2 regions of the Actinoplanes sp. HUAS TT8 genome follow, and region 2 is predicted to be linked to the other one. Evidence: predicted binding sites of a transcription regulator. Region 2 holds the regulator's gene; the other holds the start of a gene.

Region 1 (4,186 bases), 2.0 Mb from region 2:
GGACGGGAACGTGGCCGAGGGGATGATCGTCGTGATCGTGCCGTCGGACACCTCGCCCAGCCAGTCCCCCTCACCCAGCCCGCCGCCGTCACCCACGCCGTCTCCGTCCCCGTCGACATCGCCGTCGGTTCCGGCGACCACCTCGCCCGTGCCGTCGCGGACCCCCGCGCACACCCCGGCGCCGACGCTGCCGACCACGAGCGGGCCGGCCCCGATGCTCCTGTTCGAGACGTCCGCCCTGCTCACGCTGCTCGGGGTGGCGTTGCTGGCCGGTGGTGGGCGGGCCACGGCCGTACGCGTGAATGGTCCGGAAAAGTCAGGACCGGGGCGTCATCGGCGCGGCGGGACGCGCTCTTCTCGACCTCGGTGAGGGTCAGCGACCAGGGCCGGGCTCATTTGTTTCCGGAAAGCGAAAAGGCGGGCCGCCGAAGCGACCCGCCTTGACTCAGTGCTTCAGGGCTGGACTCAGAAGTCCATGTCCCCGCCGCCGGGGGCGCCGGCCGGGGCCGGGTTCTTCTCCGGCTTGTCGGCCACGACGGCCTCGGTGGTGAGGAACAGCGCGGCGATCGACGCGGCGTTCTGCAGCGCCGAGCGGGTGACCTTGGCCGGGTCGATGATGCCCGCGGCCAGCAGGTCGACATACTCACCGGTCGCGGCGTTCAGGCCGTGACCCGCGGGGAGGTTGCGCACCTTTTCCACGACGACGCCACCCTCGAGGCCGGCGTTGACGGCGATCTGGCGCAGCGGGGCGTCCAGGGCGACCTTGACGATGTTGGCACCGGTCGCCTCGTCGCCGACCAGGTCCAGCTTGTCGAACGCGGTCTTGCCGGCCTGAACCAGCGCGACGCCACCACCGGGGACGATGCCCTCCTCGACGGCCGCCTTCGCGTTGCGAACGGCGTCCTCGATGCGGTGCTTGCGCTCCTTCAGCTCGACCTCGGTGGCCGCGCCGACCTTGATGACCGCAACGCCGCCGGCCAGCTTGGCCAGGCGCTCCTGCAGCTTCTCACGGTCGTAGTCGGAGTCCGAGCGCTCGATCTCGGCGCGGATCTGGTTGACCCGGCCCTGGATCTGCTCGCCGTTGCCGGCGCCGTCGACGACGGTGGTCTCGTCCTTGGTGATGACGATCTTGCGGGCGGAGCCGAGCAGCGACAGGTCGGCGGCGTCGAGCTTGAGGCCGACCTCCTCGCTGATGACCGCGCCACCGGTGAGGATGGCGATGTCCTCGAGCATGGCCTTGCGACGGTCACCGAAGCCGGGGGCCTTGACGGCGACCGACTTGAAGGTGCCGCGGACCTTGTTGACGACCAGGGTGGCCAGGGCCTCGCCCTCGACGTCCTCAGCGATGATCACCAGCGGCTTGCCCGACTGCATGACCTTCTCCAGGACCGGGAGCAGGTCCTTGACCGCGGAGATCTTGCTGTTCGCGATCAGGATGTACGGGTCGTCGAAGACGGCCTCCATACGCTCCGCGTCGGTCATGAAGTAGGCCGAGATGTAGCCCTTGTCGAAGCGCATGCCCTCGGTGAGCTCCAGCTCCAGCCCGAAGGTGTTGCTCTCCTCGACGGTGATGACGCCTTCCTTGCCGACCTTGTCCATCGCCTCGGCGATGATCTCGCCGACCGTGGAGTCACCGGCGGAGATGGAGGCGGTGGAGGCGATCTGCTCCTTGGTCTCCACGTCCTTGGCCAGCTGCGAGAGGCCCTCGGAGACGCTGGCCACGGCGGCCTCGATGCCCCGCTTCAGGGCCATCGGGTTCGCGCCGGCGGCCACGTTGCGCAGGCCCTCGCGGACCAGCGCCTGCGCCAGGACGGTCGCCGTCGTCGTGCCGTCACCGGCGACGTCGTCGGTCTTCTTGGCGACCTCCTTGACCAGCTCGGCGCCGATCTTCTCGAAGGTGTCCTCGAGCTCGATCTCCTTGGCGATGGATACACCATCGTTGGTGATCGTGGGGGCGCCCCACTTCTTCTCGAGGACGACGTTGCGGCCCTTCGGACCGAGCGTCACCTTGACCGCGTCGGCGAGCTGGTTCATGCCCCGCTCGAGGCCCCGACGAGCCTCCTCGTCGAATGCAATGATCTTGGCCATACGGCGTTGTCCTCCCGGACATCCGCGGCGCCGGGCCTGCTCGGCCCCGCCCGCACACTGAGGAAGTCTGTGGACGTCACCACCTGGCGATGTGACGTCCTCAGGCCGAGCCGGAAAGCCCGCGACGACCGGTTTCGTGTCCCGGCACCGATGGCGGCGCCGCGACCGGAACCCCACCGTCCCGACCTGCTGGCACTCACGGGTCGCGAGTGCCAATCACTTGTTTAGCACTCCGGGGTACCGAGTGCAAGAAACCCCATCTTCCCGCGAAACCCTCCGGCCCGGTCCGCAAACCGGCTAAAGATCTTCAAGCCCTGATCAGAGGCCACCGCCGGTCCTCCCTTCAGCTGTCGGCGAACCCGCGTGACGCAGCACTCGTACCGGTCCTGTTTAGGGCAAGAAGGTTGCCCCGGCCCGCCGCTGCGGGTAGGGAGGACGACATGGAGAGTTGGACGGTTCGCCGGGTCACCGAGCGGGACGCCGGCCGCCTGCGCGCCCTGCGGCTGGAGATGCTGGCCGACAGTCCCCTCGCCTACCTGGAGACGCTGGCCCAGGCCGCGGCCCGCTCGCACGAGGGCTACCGGCAGCGGGTCGGCATGGCGGCCGAGGGGCCGGATCTGGCCCAGTTCATCACCGACCCGGGGGACGGGCCGTTGATCGGGCACGCCGGCGGCACCGCGATCCCGGACGAGCCGCTGGTCACAGTTGTCTTCTCGGTCTACCTGACCCCGGCCCACCGGGGCGGGAAGGTGCTGGCCGCGATGATCGAGGCGGTGGCCGACTGGTCGACCGCGGCCGGGCGGCACGAGTTGATGCTGGAGGTCGTCGTGGGGAACGGGCGGGCCGTCCGGGCGTACGAGAAACTGGGTTTCGAAGACACCGGCCTGCGCCTGCCGCATCCCACCGTGCCCGTCCTGACCGAGCTGCAGATGCGCCGGCGGATCTGATGCCGGCCCGACGCCGGCACCTCGCCCGGACGGTTCTGACCGCCGCGAACGGGACCACCGGCGCCGGGCTGCTGCTCGCCCTGGTCACCCGGACGAGGGTCCGCCGCGGGCGCGACGGCGTGCTGATCGCCGAGCACTGGAAACTCCCGATGCCGCCGGCGTCCTGCTTCACCGTCGGTTCGGTGATCATCACGCGGCGCAGCGCCGAGTGGCTGCTCGCCGAGGAACGGGCCGCCCTGCTCGCGCACGAGAGCCGCCACGCCGGGCAGTACGCGGTGCTCGGCCCGCTGTTCTTCCCGGCCTACTGGGTCGCCTGTGGCTGGTCCTACATGACGACCGGGTCCTGGGGTGTGCGCAACTGGTTCGAACGCCACGCCGGACTGCTCGACGGCGGTTATCCCGAGGATCTGCCACTGCGGCCGTGGCTGCGCAAGATTTGGTCGGGAGGACGGAACGCACAGCGCCTCCGGCCGTAGCCATTGGGTCAGCGCTGGGGTCGTTGGGATCCCTCGGAGATTGTCGCCAAGCTCAGGTGAGGGGCCCACTTACGGCGTCGCGTCCTCCCGCGACAAGCATCCTGCCGATCCGGAGATCGGCGCGCAAGTCCTCGGAGGAAGGAATATTCGACAACCGGCAGATAACCGGTTACCGACAGTTATCCCAGCAGGCCGGCCTCGCGAGCACCCTTCAGAGACGGCTTGATCCGGTGGGTCGGGCCGACCTCGGCGGCGATCGCGTCGAGCGTCTTCAGACCCTCGCCGGTGTTGTAGACGACGGTCTCCTTGGCCGGGTCCAATTTGCCGCTTTCGACGAGCTTCTTCAGGACGGCGACGGTGGTGCCGCCGGCCGTCTCGGCGAAGACACCGGTGGTCCGGGCCAGCAGCTTGATGCCCGCCCGGATCTCGTCGTCGTTCGCGTAGTCCATCCAGCCGCCGGTGCGGCGGACGGCCTCGATCGCGTACGGCCCGGCGGCCGGGTCGCCGATGTTCAGCGACTTGGCGATGCCGGTCGGCTTCACCGGGGTGATCACGTCGGTGTCGTTGTGCAGCGCCACCGCGATCGGGTTGCAGCCCTGCGACTGGGCGCCGAACACGGTCCAGCCGCCCTCGGGCGCGTCGACCAGTCCGATCTCGACCAGCTCGCTGAACGCC
Region 2 (4,186 bases):
GTCTTCCCCGCGGGTCTTGGCGAAGTCCCGCAGCATCCGTTCCTGGTCGGCGGTCAGCTTGGTCGGCGTCTTGACGTCCAGGTGGACGAAGAGGTCGCCGCGGCCCTGGCCGCGCAGGTGGGGGACGCCCTTGCCGCGGATGCGGAGGGTCGAGGCCGGCTGGGTGCCGGGTTTGACCTCGATGTTCTCTTCGCCGTCGAGGGTTTTGATGGTCATCCGGGTGCCGAGTGCGGCCGCCGTCATCGGCAGCGTGACCCGGCAGTGGAGGTCGTCGCCCTTGCGGGAGTAGACGTCGTGGGGCCGTTCGTGGATCTCGACGTAGAGGTCACCGGCGGTGCCGCCGCCGGGGCCGACCTCGCCCTGCTGGGCGAGGCGGATGCGCATGCCGTCCTCGACACCGGCCGGGATCTTGACCGTTAGTGATCGGCGGGTGCGGATGCGGCCGTCGCCGGCGCAGGTGGGGCACGGGCTCGGGATGATCGTGCCGTGGCCCTGGCAGTTCTGGCAGGGGCGGGACGAGACGACCTGGCCGAGGAAGGTGCGCTGGACCGACTGGACCTCGCCTCGGCCGCCGCAGACCTCGCAGGTGGCGAGGTGGGTGCCGGGCGCGGTGCCGGCGCCGGAGCACTGGGTGCAGAGCACCGCGGTGTCGACGGTGATCGGCGCTTCGACGCCGAACGCGGTCTCGACCAGGTCGAGCTCGAGACGCAGGATGGCGTCGGCGCCGGGACGGGTCCGCGGGCGCGGGCCGCGGCTGCCGCCGCCGGCCGCGGTGCCGAAGAACGCGTCCATGATGTCCTGGAATCCGACGAACGGGCCGGCTCCGCCGGGGCCGCCGCCGGGCGCGCCGCCGCCGGGGGCGAGCGGGTCACCGCCCAGGTCGACGATCTGCCGCTTCTGGTCGTCGGACAGAACCTCGTACGCCGCGTTGATGTCCTTGAACTTCTCGTGCGCCTCCGGATCGGGGTTGACGTCCGGATGGTACTGCCGAGCCAGTTTGCGGTAGGCGCGCTTGATCTCGTCGTCGGTGGCTTCCCGGCTCACGCCGAGAATTCCGTAGTAGTCCTTGGCCACGGGGTTTGGAGTCCTCAATGTCTGCGCGGATCCGTCAATTCTGTGCCAACAGGTCGCCAACGTAGCGTGCCACTGCACGAACAGTAGCGATGGTGCCGGGGTAGTCCATCCGGGTGGGCCCCAGCACGCCGAGCCCACCAACGATCGTGGCACCGGGTCCGTAACCGGTGCTGACCACCGATGCCGACCGGAGGTTGTCGATCTCGTTCTCGTCGCCGATCCGGACCCGGGTGGTGCTGGGTTCGAGGTCGCCGATCAGCTTGAGCAGGATGACCTCCTCCTCCAGCGCTTCGAGAACGGGGCGCAGCGTGCCCTGAAAGTCCAGCACACCGCCGCGAGTCAGGTTGGCCGTCCCGGCGAGTGCGAGGCGCTCCTCACTCCGCTCGACCAGAGTCTCCAGCAGCACGGTGGCGAGGCAGACCATGTCGCCGCGGCGCTCGGGGGCGCACTCCTCGACGAGTTTCTGCACCAGCGGCGGGGTGTCCGCGAGCTTCTGACCAGCCAGTTTCTCGTTGACACGGCGTCGCAGATCCCAGACGTCGCCCTCCGGGACCGGGGCCGGCATCTCGACCAGGCGCTGCTCGACCCGGCCGGTGTCGGTGATCATGACGAGCATCAGCCGGGTGGTGGAGATCGGCACGAGTTCCAGATGACGCACCGAGGAACGCGACAGGCTCGGATACTGCACCACCGCGACCTGGCGGGTCAGCGTGGCGAGCAGGCGGACCGTGCGGTGCACCACATCGTCGAGGTCGACCACGCCGACCATGAAGCGCTCGATCGCCCGGCGCTCGGCCGGGCTGAGCGGCTTGATCCTGGTCAGACGGTCGACGAACAGCCGATAACCGGCGTCGGTGGGCACCCGGCCGGCACTGGTGTGCGGCTGCCGGATGTAGCCCTCCTCCTCCAGCACGGCCATGTCGTTGCGGACCGTGGCCGGGGAGACGCCCAGCTGATGGCGCTCGACCAGCGCTTTCGAGCCGACCGGCTCGTGCGTCTTGACATAGTCCTCGACGATCGCCCGCAGGACTTCGAGCTTGCGGTCATCCAGACTCATCTGACCCCTCCCCCTAGATCGCAGCCCTCTGGCACTCCCGCGGACAGAGTGCCAGTCTACGTCGCCGCTGGCTGCAGCGCGATGATCGAAAGGACGGATGGTCGAACCGAAACAGTACGGCTCGTCAGGGAACGACGTCGCGGATCACCGCGTCGGCCAGCAACCGCCCACGCAGGGTGAGAACGAGCCGACCGGCGTCGTAGGCACCCGGCTCCAGCAGGCCGTCGGCCAGGGCCCGGGCCGCCGCCGGGCCGTCCACACGGTCCAGGGCGATGCCCTCGCGCAGCCGGACGCGCAACATCACGTCCTCGACGTGCTGGTCCTCACGCGTCAGGAGCTCTCGACCATGACCTGGGGAAACACCATCAAACAAGCGTTTCGCGTACGTCGTCGGATGCTTGACATTCCACCAGCGCACCCCGCCCACGTGGCTGTGCGCGCCCGGCCCGAGACCCCACCAGTCGGCGCCGGTCCAGTACCGCAGGTTGTGCCGGCACTCGCCCCCCGGTTTGGCCCAGTTGGACACCTCGTACCACTGGAAGCCGGCTTTTGTCAGTTTTTCCTCGGCGGCCAGATAGCGATCGGCGGCGATGTCGTCCGACGGGTAGGGCAGCTCGCCGCGGCGCATCCGGACGGCCATGCGCGTGCCGTCCTCGACGATCAGCGCGTAGGCGCTGACGTGGTCGACCCCGGCGTCGACCACGGTCTGCAGGGAACGGTCGAAGTCCTCCGGCGTCTCGCCCGGGGTTCCGTAGATCAGGTCCAGGTTGACGTGCTCGAAGCCGGCCTCGCGAGCCTCCCGAGCAGCCTCGGGCGCGCGGCCGGCGGTGTGTTTGCGGTCCAGGACCCGGAGGACGTGAGCGGCCGACGACTGCATGCCGAGCGAGATCCGGGTGAAGCCGGCTCGGCGAAGGGCTTTCAAGCTCTCGGGGGTGACGGACTCCGGATTCGCCTCGGTGGTCACCTCGGCATCGGCGGCCAGGCCCCAGGTCCGGTCGATCCCCTCCAGGATCTTCCCCAGGTCACCGGGGCTGAGCAGGGTCGGTGTCCCGCCGCCGACGAAGACGGTGTCGACCCGCCGGGGCCGGACCACCTTGGCGGCCAGGTCCAGCTCGCGCAGGACGGTCTCGGCATACTCGTCGCGGCTCGCGCCGCCGCCCAGCTCGCTCGCCGTGTACGTGTTGAAGTCGCAGTAACCGCAGCGGCTCGCGCAGAACGGCACGTGGACGTAGACGGCGAAGCCGTTCGCCCCGACGTCGCGGACCGCCTCGTCGGGGAGGGACCCGTCATCGGGTACGGGTTCACCATCGGGGAGTGCGCCGGCCATCCGTCAAGTCTGCCTTAGGGTGCCGACATGGATCTGGTCCGTACCGTCACCGAGGCCGGGGTGACCACCCTCACGCTGGACAGCCCCTCGAACCGCAACGCCCTGTCCCGCGCCCTGATCACCGAGCTGCTGACCGCGCTGGCCGCCGCGGCTGCCGCCCCCGAGGCCCGGGTCGTGGTGATCTCGCACACCGGCCCGGTCTTCTGTTCGGGCGCCGATCTGAAGGAGACCGCCGCCACCAGGCCGGGTGAGCGGCTGCCGGTCGAGCTGATGGCCGACCTGCTGGCCGCGATCTGGGAGTTCCCGAAGCCGGTGGTGGCCCGGATCGCCGGTCCGGCCCGGGCCGGCGGGCTGGGCCTGATCGGCGCCGCCGACCTGGCCGTCTGCACGAGGTCGGCCACCTTCTCGTTCACCGAGGTCCGGCTCGGGGTGATCCCGGCCGTGATCAGCGCCACCGTGCTGCCCCGGCTGGCCCCGCGGGCCGCGGCCGAGCTCTACCTGACCGGGGACGTCTTCGACGGTGCTCGCGCCGCGGAGATCGGCCTGGTCACGGCCGCTGTCCCGGACGAGGAGCTGGACGCGGCGGTCGCCGCCTACTGCGCCTCGCTGATCCGGGGTGGGCCGCTCGCGCTGGCCGGAACCAAGCAACTGCTGCGGCGTACGCGCTCCGAGTCGATCCGGACCGAACTGGCAGAACTGAGTGACCGTTCAGCCGGATATTTCACCTC

The links. The regulator HrcA, encoded in region 2, represses chaperone genes, less so after heat shock. The targets are predictions, from matches to a motif close to GGTTNGCACNCTCNNNNNGAGNGTGCNAACC.
Region 1: the regulator HrcA is predicted to act here: its motif matches at 2,276-2,306, upstream of groL (chaperonin GroEL).

Annotation. Positions count from the first base shown of each region.
Region 1 is NZ_CP195646.1:9,746,466-9,750,651, reverse strand. It holds gene ACSHV8_RS43385 (Ig-like domain-containing protein) at 1-370, shown strand, start outside; gene groL (chaperonin GroEL) at 466-2,088, opposite strand; gene ACSHV8_RS43375 (N-acetyltransferase family protein) at 2,529-3,035, shown strand; gene ACSHV8_RS43370 (hypothetical protein) at 3,035-3,511, shown strand; gene thrC (threonine synthase) at 3,691-4,186, opposite strand, start outside.
Region 2 is NZ_CP195646.1:7,791,679-7,795,864, forward strand. It holds gene dnaJ (molecular chaperone DnaJ) at 1-1,074, opposite strand, end outside; gene hrcA (heat-inducible transcriptional repressor HrcA) at 1,109-2,131, opposite strand; gene hemW (radical SAM family heme chaperone HemW) at 2,256-3,458, opposite strand; gene ACSHV8_RS34455 (enoyl-CoA hydratase-related protein) at 3,486-4,186, shown strand, end outside.